DNA from 3 places in the Herbaspirillum sp. FG34 genome. Region 3 is predicted to be linked to each of the others. Evidence: predicted binding sites of a transcription regulator. Region 3 holds the regulator's gene; each other region holds the start of a gene.
What was found. Region 3 encodes FliA, which starts transcription of late flagellar genes. Its sites were predicted from a motif close to CTAAAGTTTNNNNNNNNNNNGCCGNTA; they were not measured.

Region 1: a site for FliA is predicted at 2,407-2,433, ahead of fliD (flagellar filament capping protein FliD). Genes of this name have one in related genera too.
Region 2: a site for FliA is predicted at 3,393-3,419, ahead of ACODSZ_RS13800 (DUF5610 domain-containing protein). Genes of this name have one in related genera too.

Annotation. Positions count from the first base shown of each region.
Region 1 covers NZ_JBMDJS010000007.1:23,423-30,731, forward strand. Annotated here, with positions in the region: gene ACODSZ_RS10780 (GNAT family N-acetyltransferase) at 1-1, shown strand, start outside; gene ACODSZ_RS10785 (aspartate aminotransferase family protein) at 181-1,557, shown strand; gene ACODSZ_RS10790 (Lrp/AsnC family transcriptional regulator) at 1,701-2,195, shown strand; gene fliD (flagellar filament capping protein FliD) at 2,504-4,525, shown strand; gene ACODSZ_RS10800 (hypothetical protein) at 4,525-4,947, shown strand; gene ACODSZ_RS10805 (MaoC family dehydratase) at 5,031-5,486, shown strand; gene maiA (maleylacetoacetate isomerase) at 5,491-6,138, opposite strand; gene fahA (fumarylacetoacetase) at 6,170-7,309, opposite strand, start outside.
Region 2 covers NZ_JBMDJS010000010.1:34,289-41,597, reverse strand. Annotated here, with positions in the region: gene aroKB (bifunctional shikimate kinase/3-dehydroquinate synthase AroKB) at 114-1,913, shown strand; gene ACODSZ_RS13805 (deoxyguanosinetriphosphate triphosphohydrolase) at 1,916-3,067, shown strand; gene ACODSZ_RS13800 (DUF5610 domain-containing protein) at 3,518-4,273, shown strand; gene ACODSZ_RS13795 (hypothetical protein) at 4,335-4,763, opposite strand; gene ACODSZ_RS13790 (Tex family protein) at 5,103-7,309, opposite strand, start outside.
Region 3 covers NZ_JBMDJS010000004.1:323,995-331,303, reverse strand. Annotated here, with positions in the region: gene flhA (flagellar biosynthesis protein FlhA) at 1-1,014, shown strand, start outside; gene flhF (flagellar biosynthesis GTPase FlhF) at 1,011-2,504, shown strand; gene ACODSZ_RS07665 (MinD/ParA family ATP-binding protein) at 2,539-3,342, shown strand; gene ACODSZ_RS07660 (RNA polymerase sigma factor FliA) at 3,348-4,085, shown strand; gene ACODSZ_RS07655 (flagella synthesis protein FlgN) at 4,206-4,664, opposite strand; gene flgM (flagellar biosynthesis anti-sigma factor FlgM) at 4,696-5,016, opposite strand; gene flgA (flagellar basal body P-ring formation chaperone FlgA) at 5,230-6,003, opposite strand; gene flgB (flagellar basal body rod protein FlgB) at 6,232-6,660, shown strand; gene flgC (flagellar basal body rod protein FlgC) at 6,667-7,071, shown strand; gene ACODSZ_RS07630 (flagellar hook assembly protein FlgD) at 7,086-7,309, shown strand, end outside.

The sequences.
Region 1 (7,309 bases), on a different contig from region 3:
AGGTGGTCGTGCTGCTGCCGCAGAAAATGCCGCAGCGGCCCGCAAAACCCATGAAGATGCTTTTTCAGCCCCGCATCTTGCGCATCGGCTGCGAGGCCAGGGGCATAGGATAGAACACATGCCGGTTGTGCCGTTTGCCTGCACGGCCTTGTTCAACGCATCTTCAGCGAGTCCATCTCTATGCAAACTTCCGCCCTGGCCGCGCTTGACCGCAGCCACCTGATCCACCCTGTTGCCAGCTTCCGCGAACATGAAGAGCTGGGGCCCATCATCCTCAAGTCCGGCCAGGGTGCCTACCTGACCGACCACCAGGACAAGCAGTTGCTGGATGCCTTCTCGGGCCTGTGGTGCGTCAATACCGGCTATGGCCAGGAAAGCGTGATCCGCGCGGCCACCGAGCAGATGCAGCGCCTGCCGTATGCCACCGGCTATTTCCACTTCGCCTCGGAACCGGCCATCCTGCTGGCCAAGAAGCTGGTGGACATCAGCCCGGCATCGTTGAAGCACGTCTACTTCACGCTGGGCGGCTCGGACGCGGTAGATGCGGCCATTCGCTACATCACGCACTATCACAATTCCATCGGCAAGCCGGGCAAGAAGCATTTCATCTCGCTGCAACGCGGTTATCACGGCTCGTCTTCCGTGGGGGCGGGCCTGACGGCGCTGCCCAATTTCCATTTCAATTTCAACCTGCCGCTGCCGACCCAGCATTACCTGCCCTCGCCCTATCCCTACCGCAGCGAACTGCAGGGCGACGAAGCGATCATCGCGGCCTCGGTGCAATCGCTGCGCGACAAGGTCGCCGAACTGGGCGCGGACAATGTCGCCGCCTTCTTCTGCGAACCGATCCAGGGCTCGGGTGGCGTGGTGGTGCCGCCCAAGGGTTGGTTGAAGGCCATGCAGCTGGCCTGCAATGCACTGGACATTCTGTTCGTGGTGGACGAAGTCATTACCGGTTTCGGCCGCACCGGTCCGATGTTCGCCTGCCTGGATGAGGACGTGCAGCCCGACCTGATGACCATGGCCAAGGGCCTGACCGCGGGTTACGCGCCCATGGGTGCGGTGATGATGTCGGACCGCATCTACAACGGCATCGCCGATGGTGCCCCGATGAGCACCGTGGTCGGCCATGGCCAGACCTACTCGGCCCATCCGGTCAGTGCGGCGGTGGCGCTGGAGGTCCTGCGGCTGTATGAGGAAGGCGGCCTGCTGGAAAACGGCCGCCGTCTGGAACCGGTGTTTGCCGGTGGCCTGCGCGCGCTGCTGGATCATCCGCTGGTGGGCGATGCCCGCAGCCGGGGCCTGTTGGGTGCGCTGGAACTGGTGGCCGACAAGACGACCAAGGCGCGCTTCGCGCCGGAACTGAAGCTGCATGATCGCATCTTCCAGGTGGCCTATCGGCACGGGCTGGTGTTCCGCGCCTTTGGCGACAACATCCTCGGCTTCGCACCGGCGCTGTGCTATACCGAAGACGATTTTGCGCTGATGTTTGCGCGTCTGCGGGCCATCCTCGATGAAGTGCTGGCCCAAGCCGAGGTTCGCCAGGCCGTGCGCTGAAGCGGCCAATGCGAGTATCGCCTCCTGTCCGATGGGGAAATCACGGCGGGAGGGGTTAAAATGCCCTGCTACATCCTGCCGGACTTCGCTGCGTGACACACGCGCGCAAGACCGGCAGGCTGAGTCGAATAACCCGAGGCAACATGATGACTAACGGCGCGTTGAAACTGGACCGGATCGATCTGAGGATTTTGTGTCACCTGCAGCAAAATAGCCGCATTACCAATGTAATCCTGGCCGACGCCGTCGGCCTCTCCCCCAGCCCCTGCCTGATCCGCGTCAAGCGCCTGGAGAAGGCTGGCTACATCAGCGGCTATGGCGCCTATATCCGCCTGGAAAAGCTGGCCGACGTCCAGATCGTCTTCACCGAAGTGACGCTGTCGGACCATCGCCGCGAAGACTTCGCCAAGTTCGAAGCCACCATCCGCAATGTCGATGAGATCATCGAATGCCATCTGGTCAGCGGTGGCTATGACTACCTGCTCAAGTTCATGACCCGCAGCGTGGTGCACTACCAGAGCGTGATCGAGTCGCTGCTGGAACAGAACCTGCGCATCGAGAAGTATTTCAGCTACATCGTCATCAAGTCGCCGTTCATCAAGCACCACTACCCGCTGGAAAAGTTCATCCAGACCTGAGTCCGCTGGCGGGCCATCGCCCGTTGGCGGGCCGCGCGGCCCCTTCTGCGCAAGTTCCTTCACTTCGCCCCGCAAGCGCCGTCCCCGCGCGCCTGCCCCTGGCGGCTGCCTGAGCCGCCATCACGACAGGCCGCAACGGCCCGCTTGCAGCATCTCCATCGAATCTCCACAAAAACCCCCGGAAATCCCCACCATCGGTCAGCAAACTGCCCTTTACTTTTGTAAAGATGCGCCGTTAACCTTCGGGTGTGCTGACGGACCGTCAGTTTCTCAAATTACAAGAAAATCATCGTTATTCAGGGGTCAACATGGCAACTTCCACGGGGACGGTATCGACATCGGCCGGTCCGCTTGACGTCGCGACGCTGGTCAATCAGCTCATTGCGGTGGAGAGCAAATCCAGACTCACACCACTGAAGGCCAAGGAAAGCGGGTTCAATACGCTCATCTCCGCCTATGGTTCGCTCAAGAATGCGCTATCGAGCTACCAGAGTGCGTTGAAGCTCATGACGGCCGCCAGCTTCAGCGCCCAGAAGACTACCGTCTCCAACGCCGGCGCCGGCAGCAACCTGACCACCGATCCGTTCACGGCCGAGGCCAACAGCGACGATTCGACCAAGGTCCTGGCGCAGAAGCTCAAATCCGGCGGCTATGCCAGCGGCACCACCTTCAATGCCGGCGACTCCATCGCCATCAAGGTCGGCACCGGCTCGCCCCGCTTCATCACCTTGCAGGCCAATGCCACGCTGGCCGGGGTGCGTGACGCCATCAACGCCGCCAAGGCGGGCGTGTCGGCCTCCATCGTGACCGATGGCAGCGGCGCCCATCTGGTGCTGGAAGCCAATACCGGCGGCACGGCCAACACCATCAAGCTCACGGCCAACAATTCGCTGGCGGGGCTGAACTACGACCCGGCGGTCGCGGGCTCGGTCACCCAGATCCAGGCCCCGCGCGACGCCACCAAGGCCGCCGCCGGCAAGTACAGCATCGGCGTGAACCAGCTGGCGCAGGCGGTCAAGGTCAGTTCGGCCGGCATCGCACCGGGCACGACCTTCGACAATGGCGTGCTGGCCATCAAGACCGGCAACGGCTCGACCACCCTGATCCAGCCCAAGTCCAACACCTTGGCCGGCGTGCGCGACGCCATCAATGCCAGCGAGGCGGGCGTGAATGCGGCCATCGTCAGCGACGGCAGCAACGACCACCTGGTGCTGACCGCCAAGGACAGCGGTGCGGCCAACAGCCTGCGGGTGAGCGGCACGGGCAATTTCGCGGTGTTCAACTTCGACCCGAGCGGCACCGTCACCACCACCGGCGTGGCGACCAACCAGACCTATGGCACGGGCAGCCTGACGCTGCAGGTGGGCAGCACGTCCTTCACCATCACCCCGAGCGATCTCGACAACAGCGGCGCGATCGGACTGAACGACGTGATGAAGGCCATCAACGATGCCGGCACCGGGGTCACCGCCAGCATCAGCAATGACGGCAGCAAGGACCATCTGGTGCTGACCCCGGCCGGCAATGCGCCCATCAAGCTGGTCGGCAGCAATGACTACGCCGACCTGGCCGGCAGCAGCATGGGGCAGTTGGCCAAGGCGCAGGATGCCCGGCTGACCATCGATGGCGTGGCCGTGACCAGCACGACCAACAAGGTCAGCAATGCGATTTCGGGGGTGACGCTCAATCTGACCAAGCTCACCACCCCGGCCGACGACTTTTCGCTGTCCGTCACCAACGACACCAGCGGTCTGACCACGGCGGCCAACAGTTTCGTGAGCGCCTACAATACGCTGGCCAAGGCGGTCGCCAACCTCACCAGGCAGACCCCGTCCACCACCAAGGGCCAGGCCAGTACCGGCTCCCCGCTGGCAGCCGAGTCCTCGGTACTGAGCATGATGGCGCAGATCCGCAGCACCATGCTGGGTGCGCTGGGCGCGGACGGTCGCATGAATCTCTCGCAGGTGGGGATCTCGTTCCAGAAGGATGGCACGCTGGCGCTGGAGGCCAGCAAGCTGACGGCGGCGGGCAACAAGGATTTCGAGGCGGTCAGCAATCTCTTCAGCGGCGCCGGCGGCGTGGTACCCAAGCTGCAGAAGGTGATGGACAGCATCCTCGGCGACAGCGGCACGCTGGCCGCCAAGACCCGCGGGCTGCAGGACAGCCTCAAGATCGTGACCGACCAGCAGAGCGCCGCCAATACACGACTGCAGAACCTGAAGGACAACTACACCAACCAGTTCAACCGGCTCAATCTCACGCTGGCGACCATGCAGTCGCGGCAAAGCTATCTGACGCAGCAGCTGGCGAAGTTGTCCAAGTCGTCGTGATGAACAGGGTCGCGCCAGATGGCGTGGCCGGGGAAGCGGTGACACCCGTTTGCAGGGAGCGCGTCGCCGCTGCATCGAAGAAATCCCAAGTTGCTCCGCTTCATCCGAAGCCCAATGGATTCTGGCAACGCATGTTCGCGGCACGGCATGATGGAAGGCTATGGAACCCTCACCTGCGACGCGTCTTCCCGCATCTCGATGCGCACCGCTCAGTGGCACAACATCGCAAGGCCATCCATGATGCACTGGAAACGATCCGGCAATTGCGTAACCGCATCGCCCATCACGAACCGATATTCCATCGTGCGCTGGAGGCCGAGTATCGATTGATCGGCCAACTGATCGCGTGGCGTTCACCACAGACCTTCTGCCGGATGCACCAGCACCAGCAAATCACCACCTGGCTGGCCGCCCGTCCATAGATGGCGCGGTATCGTTATACTGGTTGTCTACCTCATGACGACAACAAGCACCTTGCAGCGTGCAAACCAGGAATGGAGACACAGTGACCACCCTCAACTACCTCGATGACTTCCAACCCGGCCAGGTATTGCGCTCGCCGGGCACGCTCACCGTGAGCGCCGAAGAGATCAAGCAGTTCGCCCGACAATACGATCCCCAACCCTTTCACCTCGACGAAGCGGCGGCGCAGCAGACTTTCTTCCGCGGCCTGGCCGCCAGCGGCTGGCATACCGCCGCGCTGACCATGCGCCTGCTGGTCGATACCCTGCACATCCAGGGCGGCATCATCGGTGCCGGCTTCGATGAATTCCGCTGGCCGCGTCCGACACGTCCGGGCGATGTGCTGCGTCTTGAAGCGGAAGTGCTCGGCATCAAGACCTCGCAATCCAAGCCGCAGCAGGGTTTCCTCAACCATCGTGTGACCACCTACAACCAGCACGACGAAGCCGTGCTCATCATGACCGGCAACCTGCTGGTACCGCGCCGCAGCCCGGGCTGAACGCTTACGCGGCGTCGGGCTGCCGTGCCGGATGCGCCTGCTCGAAAGCGGGCAGCGCATTGCAGGCAGCCTCGATGGCGCACAGCGTCGGGTACGGTGCCATGTCCACTTCGAAACGGCGTGCGTTGAAGATCTGCGGAATCAGGAAGCAATCGGCCATGGTCGGCGCATCCCCCACGCAGAAATGGCCGCGCGTGGTGTCGGCCGCCAGTTGCTGCTCCAGCGCCGTGAAACCAAGCTTGATCCAGTGCTGGATCCAGGCCGTCTTCTGCGCTTCATCCACTGCAAGCGTGTGCTTGAGATAACGCAGTACGCGTAGATTGTTCAGCGGATGAATCTCGCAGGCGATGGCCAGCGAAAGCTCACGGATGTGCGCGCGCGCAAAGGCGTCGCCAGGCAACAGCGATGGCGTGGGATAGCGCTCGTCCAGATACTCCAGCATCGCCATGGATTGCGTGAGCAAGCGGCCCTGGTCGGCCAGCACCGGAACCAGCGCATGCGGATTCAATTGCGTGAAGGCGGGCAGCAACTGCTCACCGCCCTGGTTCAACAGATGCACGGCCGCCGTCTCGTAGGCCACGCCCTTGAGATTGAGCGCGATGCGCACGCGATAGGAGGCCGAGCTGCGGAAATAGCTGTAGAGAGTCGTCATGCGCTTGCTTGCTCCAGAAAAGAAGATCGGATCATGCCAGGCTGCGCGCAGGCAGCACGGTCCCGGCCGCCTCGCCGAAACCGATGGTCGGCAGGCCATCGCGGCGCGCTACTGCGCGCAGGATGATGGTATCGCCATCTTCCAGGAAGACGCGCTTCTCGCCATTGGCCAGGGTCAGCGGCGACTTGCCGCCACTGCTCAGCTCCAGCAGCGAACCGGCCTGATCGGCTGCCGGTCCGGACAGGGTCCCCGAACCGAAGAAGTCGCCCGGACGCAGATTGCAGCCATTGACGGTATGGTGCGTGACCAGTTGCGCCACGGTCCAGTAGGCGTCCCGATAATTGCCCAGCGAAAGCCGCTGCGGCGCACTGCCGGCTTCACGCATGGCGGCGGTCTGGATCAGCACTTCCAGTTCGATATCGAAGGCGCCACTCTGGCGCAGGGTCGGTGCATCCAGATAGGGCAGCGGTTGTGGATCGTCCTCCGGACGCGTCCAGGCGCAACGGTAAGGTGCCAGTGCTTCCAGGGTCACGATCCAGGGCGAAATGGTGGAAGCAAAGCTCTTGGACAGGAAGGGGCCCAGCGGCTGGTATTCCCAGGCCTGCACATCGCGTGCGGACCAGTCGTTCAACAGGCACAGGCCGAACACCTTGTCCTCGGCCTGATCCATCGGCACCGGTTCGCCCAGGGCATTGCCGCCGCCAATGAAGATGCCCAGTTCCAGTTCATAGTCGAGCCGCTTGCAGGGACCAAAGCTGGGCAGCTCCGCATCGGGGGCCCTGGTCTGGCCCACCGGACGACGGAACTGCTGGCCGGAGACGGCGATGGACGAAGCCCGACCGTGATAGCCGATCGGCACCCACTTGTAGTTGGGCAGCAGCGGATTGTCCGGACGGAACAGCTTGCCGACCGTGGTCGCGTGATGGATGGAGGTATAGAAGTCGGTGTAGTCACCGATCACGGCGGGGACGTCAAACTCGGACTGCGCCTGGGGCACCAGGCAGGCAGCCAGTTCGCTCTGGTGCGCCGAACCGCTGCGCAGCAGGCGCGACAGTGCCAGACGCAGTGCCGACCAGGCCGCCGGCTCCAGCGCCATCAGCGCATTGAGACGGCTGCCGCTACAGGCTGCATGCGCTGCTGCGCGCGTGGCTTCGTCAAAGCCGGAGAAGGC
Region 2 (7,309 bases), on a different contig from region 3:
CGAGCCCGCCAGCAGCGGGCAACACAGCCGTCCACCGGGCGGCAGGCGACCGTGCCGGCAGACGTGCGGCGCCATGACATTGGCCAGTAGCGCAAAGCGCAGAATTCTTAGATATGACGGGAAGCATCTTCCTTGTCGGCCTGATGGGAGCCGGCAAGACCACCATAGGCCGGGCCCTGGCCAAAAAGCTGAACAAGCGTTTCGTCGATTCGGACCACGAGATCGAAGCGCGGACCGGCGCCACCATCCCGGTGATCTTCGAGATCGAGGGCGAGGAGAACTTCCGTCGCCGCGAAGCCGAGGTCATCCGCGAGCTCGCAGCCCAGCCCGACATCGTGCTGGCCACGGGCGGCGGTGCGATCCTGCGTGCCGAGAATCGCGAGAATCTCAAGAAAGGCGGCACCGTCGTCTACCTGCGTGCCAGCATCAACCAGATCCTGCAACGCACCGGGCGCGACAAGAACCGTCCGCTGCTGCAAACCGCCGACCCGCGCCGCAAGCTCGAAGAGCTTTCGCGCCAGCGCGATCCGCTGTATCGCGAAGTGGCCGACTTCGTGGTCGAGACCAACCGGCCCAATGTGCAGTTCCTGGTACAGACCATCATCAGCCACCTGGAACTCTCGCCCAAGGAAGGTGCCTGGCAAGCGGTACCGGCACCTGAGGAAACCATCGTCCTGGAAACCGCCAGCGCAGTCCTGACCCAGGCTGCCGATGGCACCACCACGCTCTCGCGCAGTCATTCCACCCAGATCCTTCATGGCGCTGTCAGCGCCGAACCCAGCCTTCGCAGCATGAACCAGCACATCGCCTCCGCCGCCACCACGATCGCCTCCCTGACCCTCAACGTCGACCTGGGCGAGCGCAGCTATCCCATCCACATCGGCCGCGGGCTGCTGGACGACCCCACCCTGCTGCCGCAATACGTCAAGGGCAAGCGCGTGGCCATCGTTACCAATGACAAGGTCGGCCCGCTCTACCTGGACAAGGTAGCGCAGGCCCTGCGCGCAGCCGGCAAGCAGGTCACCGAAATCGTGCTGCCCGATGGCGAAGAGGAGAAGAACTGGGCCAGCCTGATGAAGATCTTTGATCGTCTGCTGGCCGACAAGTGTGATCGCAAGACCACTCTGGTCGCGCTGGGTGGCGGCGTGATCGGCGACCTCACCGGCTTTGCCGCGGCCTCCTACATGCGCGGCGTGCCCTTCGTGCAAGTGCCCACGACCTTGCTCTCGCAGGTGGATTCGTCGGTCGGCGGCAAGACCGGCATCAATCATCCGCTGGGCAAGAACATGATCGGGGCCTTCTACCAGCCGCAGGCCGTCATCGCCGATACCGCCACCCTGCACACCCTGCCTCCGCGCGAGCTGGCGGCCGGCATTGCCGAAGTCATCAAGCACGGCGCCATCATCGATGCGCCCTTCTTCGACTGGATCGAAACCAATATGGCGCGCCTGGTCTCCAAGGATGACGCCGCCCTGGCCTATGCCATCCAGCGCTCCTGCGAGATCAAGGCCGAGGTGGTGCGCCAGGACGAGCGCGAAGGTGGCCTGCGCGCCATCCTCAACTTCGGCCACACCTTCGGCCACGCCATCGAGAATGGCCTTGGTTATGGTCAATGGCTGCATGGTGAAGCGGTGGGCTGTGGCATGGTGATGGCGGCGGACCTGTCGCAGCGCCTGGGCTACATCGATGCCGCCACGTGCGAACGCATCCGAGCCGTGACCGCCGCCGCCGGCCTGCCCACCGTGGCTCCCGACCTGGGCACGGAACGCTGGCTGGACCTCATGGAAGTGGACAAGAAGAATGAAGGTGGCGCGATCAAGTTCATCCTGATCAAGCCGCTGGGCAGTCCTCTGATTACCAACGCGCCGCAGGAGTTGCTCTTGCAAACCCTGGCGGCCTGCACCGGAGCATGAACATGCACACTGAAGCGCCTGACCATCTCGCCCCCTATGCCGCCCACTCGGCAAGTTCGCGAGGTCGGCGCTACAGTGAAACCCCGCCCGGATCGCGCAGCGAGTTCCAGCGCGACCGTGACCGCATCGTCCACTCCACCGCCTTCCGCCGTCTCGAATACAAGACGCAGGTCTTCGTCAATCATGAGGGCGACCTGTTCCGTACGCGCCTGACCCACAGCATCGAAGTCGCACAGATCGCCCGTTCGTGCGCGCGCAACCTGCAACTGAACGAAGACCTGGTGGAAGCCATCTCGCTGGCACACGACCTGGGCCACACTCCCTTCGGTCATGCCGGGCAGGACGAGCTGAACCACTGCATGAAGCATCACGGCGGCTTCGAGCACAACCTGCAGAGCCTGCGCGTGGTCGATGAACTGGAGCAGCACTACGCTGCCTTCGATGGCCTGAACCTCACCTTCGAGACGCGCGAGGGCATCCTCAAGCACTGCTCCCTGCACAATGCCCGGCAGCTGGGCGAGATCGGCGTGCGTTTCCTGGAAAAGAAACAGCCTTCGCTGGAAGCGCAACTGGCCAACCTGGCCGACGAGATCGCCTACAACAATCACGACATCGACGATGGCCTGCGTTCCGGACTGCTGACCATGGAACTGATGAGCGAAGTCGATTTCTTCGCGCGCCATCTGCGCGAGGTCGAACAGACCTACCCCGGCATCACTGGCCGTCGCGTCATTCATGAGACGGTGCGTCGCATGATCAATGCACTCATCATCGATCTGAACCAGACCTCGCGCAGCCGCATCGCCGAGATCGCACCCCGCGACATCGAAGATGTACGCAATGCACCGCAGTTGATCGCCTTCTCCGATGCCATGGCTGCCGAAGCCGCCATCCTGAAGAAATTCCTGCGCGAGAAGCTCTACCGCCATTACCAGGTCAACCGCATGACCGCCAAGGCACGCCGCATCATCGCCGAGATGTTCGACACCTTCATCGGCCAGCCCAACCTGCTGCCGCCGGATTATCAGGTCAAGGGCATCGTCGATGAAACCCAACGGCTGGACAAGCAGGCGCGCAAGGTGGCCGACTACATCGCGGGCATGACGGATCGCTATGCCATCCGCGAACATCGACGCCTGTTCGTGATGGAGTGAGGCGTGAGCGAGTGGGTGCAAAGCCCACGTTGAACGCAGTGTCTCGAGACGTTGCGTTTTCATTCAGCTCATCCGTGCGCGCTCATTGTCTTGCTGCCAGCACGATTTCATTACCTCACTGCAATTGAAATCCCGCTGCCAGCAACGTGCGCACATTTCGTTACATTTTTTCTTGATTGCCTGTGCCCATCGCAGGCCGCCCGACGGCACGCACGGTATCGCCGCAAATCCTTTTCCAGCAAGGCTCTTCGAAAGATTGCGCGAATGCAATGCAGACTTGTCAACGAACTGCCCCAGAAACTGAAGGATGTAAATTTCTGTCAACATCAAGTCCGCTTTGAACGGGCCGTTATGCAGCAATGGAGTGGATGCGCATGGTGCGCAGTTTCGCTTCCGTGGATCCGTCTCCCCCTTGATGCCCGGATCCCCTTTCTTTTTCAGGAGACCGTCATGGCAATCGGCAACACCACCGGCTTGGACACCAAGTCCCTGCTGCCCACCACCTCCGCTTCCCCCTCGTCGAGCTCTGCAGGGGGGTCTGGCAACGACCAACTGTCCGCGACCTCGGACGACAGCGCCAGCAGCGACAAGATCGCCCAGGCCAAGCAAGCCAACCTGCTCACCGTGAGTGGTGCCAAGGCCCAGTTCAACCTGTCCATCGTGCAATCATCGCTGGAGGTGTCGCTACAGACTCAGAACGATCCGCTGTCATTGGTCTACAAGACGGCCATCGAGAACATCAACGACATCCTGCGCCCGCAGCTGGGCGACAACGCAATCCAGACGGCGGCAACGCAAGACAATTCGCCCGAGGCTACGGCCGGGCGTATCGTTTCCTTCATCACCAACATGTTCGACCTCTTCAAGCAGAACAACCCGGACAAGGAAGACGCCAGCAACATCGATGACTACATGAATCTCATCTTCAAGGGCGTCGACCAGGGCTTCAAGGAAGCCCGCGGCATTCTCGATAGTCTCAACGTGCTGCAGGGTGACATCGCCGGCAACATCGACAAGACCTACGACCTGGTTCAAAAGGCGCTGGGCGACTTCATCAACAAGGTCAAGGGCGGCAAGCAGGAGGGTGAGGATGGCACCGGCAGCGATGGCAATGCGGATGGCCAGAGCGGCACGCTGGTGGCCAGCGAGACGACGGTGAGCATTTCCGTCTCGGTGAGCCAGACGCGGATCAGTACCAGCGCGTGATGCGATCCGGCGCCAAGCTGGACATCACCCTGCTGACGGTCGCCAACGGGCGGCCGTTTTTTTATCGGTCTTTGGAAAGGCCATCGAGCCATTCGACTGTCTCGTCAAAGCCGCTGTTCTGCGCATGGACGTTGACGGCCCTGAACAACAGACAGTGAAAGACCAGGGAGAGAATCTGGGCCGCGAAGAAGAACAACCATTTTCCGGGGCCACCGGAAAATTGGAATTCCGGCTCGAAGATGAGAAAGAGCTCAATCGCGCTGGCCACGGCCTGGATCACGCACAGTATCTTCATCACCACGGCGCCGATCCGGCTGGGATGGAGGTAATGAATCCACGGTATGGCGGCGATCACAAGGAGCAGCAGAACATCGAAACCGATCGGCGGACCGAACCGCCTCATGATCAGGCGCAAGATGGTATTGAAAGTACCGAAGGCGATGAAGGCAAGCAAGGCCTTCAGCAGACGGGGATGATCGAGTTGATACACGGACCTTGATTCCAAATCACGCTCCTTGACATATTGAAGCGCATGGTCTGGATGAGAGGATGCAACGCTGTGTCATCTCATCGACAGACTGCGCATAGGCGGGCAGCCATAGTAATGAAACAGGAGATGAGCCCTCGCAGAAGCGATGCTTTACCTTCCAAAACTAAAAATAGTTGGAGAAGATGAACACGCTGAAGTGCACATGGTGAACAGCCGCAAAAAAAATGGCTGCTCCCGTCAGGAGCAGCCATCTTCCCTACCTAGCAGCACGGTACGGCAGGTATGGGCATGAACATCCACAAACGCGGAGGCCGATCACACGCCCATCAATCGATCACATCACCCACGCAACTTGGCAAACGCCGCCGCCATCGCATTGTTGGCCGGTGCCTGCTCACGCCCGCGCTGGTTCTGGTGTTGCGACAGACGGCGCGAATCGGTGCGATCACCGCGCTGTTCGTTGCGCGCGCCCGGGGCAGGCGCGGTGTCGTTCAGGCGCATGGTCAGGGCGATGCGCTTGCGCTTCTCATCCACTTCCAGCACCTTGACCTTGACCACCTGGCCCGCCTTGACCACGGTGTGCGGGTCCTTCACGTAGCTGTTGGACAGCGCCGAGATGTGGACCAGGCCATCCTGATGCACGCCGATGTCGACGAAGGCACCGAAGGCCGCCACGTTGGTGACCACGCCTTCCAGGATCATGTCCACGCGCAGGTCCTTGATCTCTTCCACGCCTTCCTTGAAGGTCGCGGTGGTGAATTCAGGACGCGGGTCGCGGCCCGGCTTGTCGAGCTCCTTCAGGATGTCGGTGACGGTGGGCACACCGAACTTCTCGTCGGCATACTTGGCCGGAGACAAGCCCTTGAGCAGCGAGGTCTGGCCCAACACGCTCTTCACATCCTTCTTGATGTCGGCCAGGATCTTTTCCACCAGCGGATAAGATTCCGGGTGCACCGCCGAAGCATCCAGCGGGTTCTCGCCATTCATCACGCGCAGGAAGCCGGCCGCCTGCTCGAAGGTCTTCTCGCCCAGGCGCGGCACCTCGCGCAGGGCTGCGCGGGAATTGAACATTCCCTTCATGTCCCGGTAAGACACGATGCTCTGCGCCACGCTGGCGTTAAGCCCGGAGACACGCGCCAGCAGCGGCGCGGAAGCGGTGTTCACATCGACCCCAACCGCGTTGACGCAGTCCTCGACCACGGCATCCAGCGAGCGCGCCAGTTGCGACTGGCTCACGTCGTGCTGGTACTGGCCCACGCCGATGGACTTGGGATCGATCTTGACCAGCTCGGCCAGCGGATCCTGCAGGCGGCGCGCAATCGAGACCGCGCCACGCAGCGACACGTCCAGGTCAGGCAATTCCTTGGAGGCGAATTCGGAGGCCGAATACACCGATGCGCCCGCTTCGGATACCACGATCTTGGTGAGCTTGAGCTCCGGGCGGAGTTTGATGAGGTCCTGGGCCAGCTTGTCGGTTTCACGCGAGGCGGTGCCGTTGCCGATCGAGATCAGCGAGACATTGTGCTTCTCGGCCAGTTGCGACAGGGTATGCAGCGAACCGTTCCAGTCATTGCGCGGCTGGTGCGGATAGATGGTGTCGGTGGCCACGACCTTGCCGGTGGCGTCCACGATGGCGACCTTCACGCCGGTACGCAGGCCGGGGTCCAGACCCATGGTCGAACGCGGGCCGGCCGGTGCAGCCAGCAGCAGATCCTTCAGGTTGCGGGCGAAGACGTTGATGGCTTCGGCCTCGGCCTTCTCGCGCAGATTGGTCATCAGCTCGGTTTCGAGGTGCATGAAGACTTTTACGCGCCAGGCCCAGCGCACCGTGTCGGAGAGCCACTTGTCGGCCGGACGGCCCTTGTTGGACACACCGAAACGTGAAGCAATACGACCTTCGCAGGGATTGTGCGGAGCATCCCACTTCGGCTTCTCTTCTTCGGTATCCAGGCGCAGGATGACGTTCAACATCTCTTCGCGGCGGCCGCGGAACAGCGCCAGCGCACGGTGCGAGGGGATGGTGGAATAGGTCTCGGAGTAATCGAAATAGTCGGCGAATTTTTCACCGGCATCCTGCTTGCCTTCAATCACCTTGGATTCGACCACGCCATGCTCGGTGATGTATTCGCGCAGGCTTTGCAGCAGCTCGGCATCTTCCGAGAAGCGCTCCATGAGGATCTGGCGCGCGCCATCCAGGGCAACCTTGGTATCAGGCACGCCGGGGTTGTCGCCGTTGTCGGTGGTGAAGGCGGGCTTGATGAACTTGGCCGCTTCTTCTTCCGGATTCAGGGTCGGGTCATTCAGGAGCGCATCGGCCAGGTCGGTCAGGCCGGCTTCGGCGGCGATCTGGGCCTTGGTGCGGCGCTTGGGCTTGTAGGGCAGATAGAGGTCTTCCAGGCGGGTCTTGTCTTCCGCGTGGGTGATGGCGTCCAGCAGCACGGGCGTCATCTTGCCCTGCTCTTCGATGGAGGCGATGATCGCGGCGCGGCGGCTTTCCAGCTCGCGCAGATAACGCAGACGTTCTTCCAGCAGACGCAGTTGGACAT
Region 3 (7,309 bases):
GTCGATACCCTGGGCCTGGAAGTGGGTTATCGCCTCATTCCGCTGGTGGACAAGGGGCAGGGCGGGGAACTGCTCAAGCGCATCAAGGGTATCCGCAAGAAGTTCGCCCAGGAGGTCGGTTTCCTGTCGCCGCCGATTCATATCCGCGACAACCTGGAACTAAAACCCTCGGCCTATCGCATCACCTTGAAGGGCGTGGAAGTGGGCAATGGCGAGGCGCATGCCGGCCAGTACCTGGCCATCAATCCCGGCATGGTGACCGGTCCGCTGCCGGGCATGATGACCTCGGACCCGGCCTTCGGCCTGCCGGCCGTGTGGATCGACAGCGGCCTGCGCGAACAGGCTTCCACCATGGGTTATACCGTGGTCGATGCCGGCACCGTGGTGGCGACCCACCTCAATCACCTCATCACCACCCATGCCGCCGAGCTGCTGGGCCGCCAGGAAGTGCAGAGCCTGCTGGACCACCTGGCCAAGGAAGCCCCCAAGCTGGTGGAAGACCTGGTGCCCAAGATGCTGCCGCTGGGCACCCTGCAGAAGGTCTTGCAAAACCTCTTGCTGGAAGGGGTGCATATCCGCGATATGCGCACTATCATCGAAACATTGGCCGAGCATGCCGCGCGCATTCAGGACCCGACCGACCTCACGGCGATTGTGCGGATTGCCTTGGGCCGGGCCATCGTGCAACAGATTTTCCCGGGCGAGAACGAGCTGGCCGTCATGGCCCTCGATTCCAAGCTCGAACGCCTGCTCATGCAGGCACTGCAAGCCAGCGGCGAGACCGGCGGTATCGAGCCGGGCCTGGCCGATTCGCTGGTACAGCAGACCGAGATGGCCGCGCAACGCCAGGAACAGATGGGCCTGGCGCCGGTGCTGCTGGTCGGCGCACCGCTGCGGACCTTGCTGGCGCGCTTCTTGCGCCGCGCCATGCCGCAGTTGCGCGTGCTGTCGCACGCTGAAGTCCCCGAGTCGAAAACGATTAAAGTTACCAGCCTAGTTGGAGGGCAAGCATGAACGTCAAGAAATTTATCGCCAATTCTTCTCGCGAGGCCTGGCGCCAGGTTCGCGAGGCGCTTGGTCCGGATGCCGTCATTCTCTCCAACCGCAACATTCCTGACGGGGTGGAGATCCTGGCCATGGCCAACGAGGACATGACCACCCTGGTGGCGCCGACCGGCGCGCGCGATCCGAACGGACGTGCCCAGGCGGCTTCGCTGCAGCAGCAGTCGGGCTTGCCCAGCGCCCAGCAGCCGCGGCGTCCGGCCCTGCTGTCCTCCCCGGTGGCGCAGCAGCCCACTCGCGCAGCACGCCCCGAGAACGCGCCACTACTGGATCAGCCCGCCCAGGCGCGTACCCCGGCGCGCGCGGCAGAACCTGCATCGGCCAGCGACGCCCGCGTCTGGCGCAGCCGCCGCGCCGAGCAGGCCGCTGGCGGCCGGGCAGCGACCTCGGCGCAGCAGGCGCAGGAGTCCGGCGAGCAGGATATGCGCCCGCGCTCGGCGCTGCCCGAATTCGATGGCAAGGACTATGATGAAATCCTGTCCGAGGTCATGAGTGAAATCCGCTCCATGCGCGGTGTACTGGAAACCCAGTTGGCCGAGATTTCCTGGGGCGGCACGCAGAAGCGCGACCCGCTCAAGGGTGTGGTCCTCAAGGAAATGCTGGCGGCCGGTTTTTCGGCCAGCCTGTCGCGTCTGATTACCGAAAACCTGCCCGCCAACTCGAAGTCGCAGGACATCATGTTCTGGGTCAAGTCGGTGCTGGCACGCAATCTCAACACCCTGGCCAACGAAAACGAGCTGCTCGAAAACGGCGGCGTCTTCGCCCTGGTCGGCCCCACCGGCGTGGGCAAGACCACCACCACCGCCAAGCTGGCGGCGCGCTGCGTGATGCGCCACGGCTCCGGCAAGCTGGCCCTGATCACCACCGACGGCTACCGCATCGGCGGTTACGAACAACTGCGCATCTACGGCAAGATCCTGGGCGTGATGGTCCACTCGGTCAAGGATGAGACCGACCTGCGCATCGCTCTGGAAGAGTTGAAAGGCAAGCACACCGTGCTGATCGACACCGCCGGCGTGGGCCAGCGCGATCAGATGGTGGCCGAGCAGGACGCCATGCTGGCCGGTGCCGGCGTGGACATCAAGCGCCTGCTGTGCCTGAACGCCACCGCCACCGGCGGGACCCTGAACGAAGTAGTGCATGCCTATTCCAGCTCCGGTCTGGCCGGCTGCATCATCACCAAACTCGATGAAGCCGCCACCATCGGCAATGTGCTCGATGTGGTGATCCGCCACAAGCTCAACCTGCATTACGTGGCCAATGGCCAGCGCGTGCCGGAAGACCTGCACGTGGCCAACAAGCTGTATCTGGCCGACCGCGCCTTCAAGCAGAAGCGCGAAACCGCGCCCTTCGAGTTCCAGGAGGGCGAGTTGCCGGGCGTGATCGGGCCGACCGCGATGTCGATGAATGACAAGGGCCTGCGCGAGGTGAGCTTTGGCTAGTTACGACATCGACCAGGCAGCAGGACTGCGCCGGATGCTGGAAAGGCCGGTGCCGCGACTGTTTACCTTCTTCTCCGTCCTCGGCGAGGAAGAGAAGAGCGCCATGCTCATCAACCTGGCGGCCTCGCTGTCCCAGGCCAAGCACAGTGTGCTGGTCGTGGATGGCGACGTGGCCAGTACCGGACTGTTGACGCGCATCGGCTTGCGCCATGACGTGGCCACGCTGCAGGAGGTGGCGCGCATGGAGCGTCCCTTGATCGAGGCTACTCGTCTGCTGCCGGAAGGATTTTCGATGGCGCGCATCGCCCGCCGCAGCGTTCCTTCGGCCACCGACCCGCACGCAGGACGGCTGGCCGAGATCTTCGACAGCCTGATCGGCCAGGCCGAGATCACCCTGGTCAATGGCGTGCTGGCGCGCGACCTGTCGCTGCCGGTGCCGACCATGGAAATGGGTGAGATCGTGATTCAGGTGTCGACCACGGCCTCGTCGATCAAATCGGCCTATGTGCTCCTGAAGAGCCTGAGCGACCGTATCGGTCGCCGTCCCTTCAGTCTCATCGTCAACGATGCCACCGAAGCCGAAGCCCGCACCGTCTATGCCAACATGGCCCAGGCTGCCAGCCGCTACCTGGCGGCGCAATTGAATTTCATGGGGTCGATTCCGGCCGATGACCATATCCGCCGGGCCACCGGGCAGGGCCGGGCAGTGATGGACGTGTTTCCCTTCGCCGGGGCGGCGCTGGCGTTCCAGCGCCTCTCCAAGCGCTTTACGGCGACCCCGGACGCGACCGGCAGCAGCTACCGCATGGCCACCGACGGTGCCAGCCTGGGAGTGTGACGTGCATGTATAACGTCAAGGGAAAAAAGGGCAAGAACGACGTGCTGGAGCAGCATGCGCCGCTGGTCAGGAAGCTGGCGCATCAGCTCAAGGCCAAGCTGCCCCCCAGCGTAGAGGTGGACGACCTGATCCAGGCCGGCATGATGGGCCTGCTCGACGCCGTCAACCGCTATGAGGAAACCCATGGCGCGCAGTTTGAGACCTATGCCGTGCAGCGTATCCGTGGCGCCATGCTCGACGAACTGCGCAGCAGCGACTGGCTGCCGCGCAGCATCCGCCAGAATGCGCGCAAGGTGGAAGAGGCCATGCAGACCCTGCTGCAGCAACTGGGCCGCCAGCCGCAGGAGGCGGAAGTGGCGCAGCACATGAAGATCAGTCTGAGCGATTACCAGGCCCTGCTGACCGACTGTGGTGGCCATCAACTGATTTATTACGAGGACTTTCACGACGACGAGGGCGGTCATGAGCACTTCCTGGACCGCTATCAGACCGGCGAGGGTGAGGATGATCCGCTGCAGAGCCTGATCAACGGCGGTTTCCGTGAAGCAGTGGTGGATTCCATCAAGGCCCTGCCCGAGCGTGAGCAGCTCCTCATGGCGCTGTACTACGAGCAGGAAATGAACCTCAAGGAAATCGGTGCGGTCATGGGTGTCTCCGAATCGCGCGTATGCCAGCTGCACAGCCAGGCGATTTCGCGCATGCGTACCTATCTGCGCGAGCATTCCTGGAGCGGGGTGGCCTGAGTCCGCAGTACGACAATGAGCAGCATGCCGTATTTGCCGATGCCACATTTGCAGACACGTTAACGACAAAGCCCGGCCATGCCGGGCTTTTTGCTGGTCACCGCGCCTGAGCGGGAAGCGTTACACCACACCCAGTCGACGGCCCGAGGATTTGATGCTGTTCTGACCGTCGGGGCCATAGAAATTGCCAGTGCCGGTCTTGCCTTGCAGAATCGTGAGTGCGCTCTGGTTGATGGAGAGCTTCTTGCCGATCAGCAGGCCATTGACGCGGTTCAGTTCCTTGGCATCCTGGGCCAGTTCGAAGAGGCCGGCCCAGAGATCGCGGTCGGCCTCGCTGGCCTGTTCATTCATCCACTTCTGCATGCCGGCTTCATCTGCGCTGTAGCCCAGCGTACCCAGCAAGGCATGACGGTTGCCAGCCAGGGTGGACATTTCAGCAACGATGGCAGCTTTTTCGGAAATGATGTCGGTCAGCCCTTCCGCAGTGGCTTCGGCCAGCAGAGCCTGTTCCTGGGTCAGTTTTTCCACCAGGCGCGACATGGCAGCGTGTTCCTGGGACAGTTTGCTGGCCGGATTCATGCGAAAGATCCTCTGCAAAAACGAAAGGTGATCAGGCCGGGCGGGCGCTGATGAGGGTCTTGACGGTATCGATCAGGCCATTGGCGACCTTCTCGGGATCGATCTGGAAGGTGCCATTGGCAATGGCGGCCTTGATCTCGGCCACTTTCTTGGCGTCAAAGCTGCTGCTCTTGCTGTCGCCCTTGGTTTCCAGCGCCTGGTAGGTGCTGGACAGGCGCACGCTGTCCGAGGTGGCGGCGGTGGCAGCCGCGCCGTTGCCGGCGGCAGCGCCGCCCTGGGCGGTGGTGCGGGCTTGCGTCTGCGTCTGCTCGGTGTTGAGGGCAGCGGATTTGAGGGCGTCGTTAACGTTCACGGCAGTATTCCTTGTAGGGTGGGGGCGCAGCGCACCCGCCTGTCGTATGGATTATCGACCAGTTCTGGGCAAACTTTAACATTCCCGCACCTGAAATCAGCGCATTTCGGGTACTTTTCTTCACATTCCTGCCAGGGCGATCCGCTGCGTTCCGCCTGGGCGTTGCTCTCCGGGAAATTGCTTCATATCAATAAAGAAACCGGCCTGGCCGGCTCAATAATTGATTTCCAGGATCCCGCCGGCCTTGGCAATGCCGCTGACGACCTGGCCGGTTGCCGTGCGGGCCTGGGCCATCTGGCCTTCGTTGGCATTGGTCAGGGCGCGTGCTTCGGTGGAGATCTGGAAACCCGGTCCCGTCGAAACCACACGCACCGCCTGGCCCTGCTGCACTACGCGCTGGTTGCGGATGGCATCCAGGCGCAGGGGCGTGCCGGCGCGCAGAGACATGTTGGCCACCCGGCCGACCACTTGCGATTCTTCGGTGACGACCCCGCTGGGCAGGGTCGACATGTCACCGTGGATGCGGGTGACGTCACTGGCGCTGATGGTCTGGCCCTGGGCCAGCGGTACGGCGGCGACCAGGTAATCCGAGATCACCTGGACGTTGGCGCGCAGGTAAATGGTCCAAGGGGAGGGCGCCACGCACTTGACGCCGACCGTGGTGCGGCCGAACAGGCGGCCGCCATTGGGCATGAAGGCTTGCGGTTCGAGGCAGGCCGCCAGTGTGAGGCGTGTATCGACCGGGTCGATGGTGACCGTGACGCTGCCGGGCAGGCCCGAGGTCTGGCCTTTCAGGAATTCTTCTGCCACTTGTTGCAAGGCTGATAAGTCCTGCTTTTGCGGCGTATTGGGAGTATTGGCCGTGCTGGCGCCGTTGGCGCTGATCTGGGCGTGTGCGGGCGCAAGCGTCGCCAGGCCGGCTGCCAGCAGGGCCAGGGCGGCGAAGGTGCGGCGCAGGGCGCGCAAGGGGTGGTTCAGGTGTTTCATGTTGTGCAACTTGCCGGCAGGGCGTAGGCGAATCTTGGCAGTGATGTTACTTCGCGCGCGCGAGGTCAAAAGCGCAAACAGGGGAGGCTTTTCTCTCTTTATCGCCCCTTAGAGTCCGGGGACCGAACGTATGATCAAGCCTACGTAATTCCATCATCGGCGCAGTCCGCAAGCGGCCAGGCAAGGGCAGGCGAGAGCGGCGCAGCGACGGTATTTCCGGAGGACCCGATGGTCTCTAAGCTCGACGATTTTTTCCGTTTCAACGAGATGGCGCTGAACCTGCGGGCCCAGCGCCAGCAAGTGCTGGCGTCCAACATCGCCAATGCGGACACGCCCAACTACAAGGCGCGTGACGTCAACTTTGCCGATGCGCTCAAGAATGCGCTGGATAGCAAGAGCACCACCCTGCCGCCCCTGCAGCTGGAGCGCACTGCCGCGGCCCACGTGGCCGGTACCGCGCCCGACAATGGCCCGGGCAGCATCGGCGGTTCGCCCTTGCAGTACCGTACGCCGGCCCAGGGCAGCGTGGACGGCAACACGGTCGATCTGGACGTGGAACGCAATGAATTCGTCGACAACGGCCTTCGCTACGAAGCCGGCGTCACTGCCGTGAACGGCCAGATCAAGGCCATGTTGAACGCCATCCAACCGGGTTGATAAACCATGTCTCTTTCCAACATCTTCAACGTGGCCGGCTCGGCCATGAGCGCCCAGGCCCAGCGGCTCAATGCCACGGCCAGCAACATCGCCAACGCCGACAGTGCCACCAGCCCCGACGGAACGCCCTACAAGGCCAAGCAGGTGGTGTTCGAAGCCATTCCCGTGGGCGGGGTCAAGGACAGCGGCGTGAAGGTCGCGGCCGTGGTCGAGGACCAGGCCCCGCCCAAGCTGGTCTATGACCCCAAGCATCCCATGGCCGATGGCAATGGCTACGTGGCCATGCCCAACGTCAATCCGGTCGAGGAAATGGTCAACATGATCTCGGCTTCGCGCTCTTACCAGACCAATGTGGAAACGATGAACACGGCCAAGGCCATGCTCGTCAAGACCCTTACCATCGGCCAATAACCAGGACCTGAATCATGGCAATCGTCTCCAGTGACCTGCTCACCGCAATGAATGGTACGAGCAGCAGCTCGTCCACCACCACCAGCTCTTCCAGTCTGGACGACAACAGCCCGGACGCGATCCAGAATCGCTTCCTGACGCTGCTGATCGCGCAGATGAAGAACCAGGATCCCAGCAACCCGATGGACAACTCGCAGCTCACCACCCAGATGGCGCAGCTCTCGACCGTCTCGGGTAT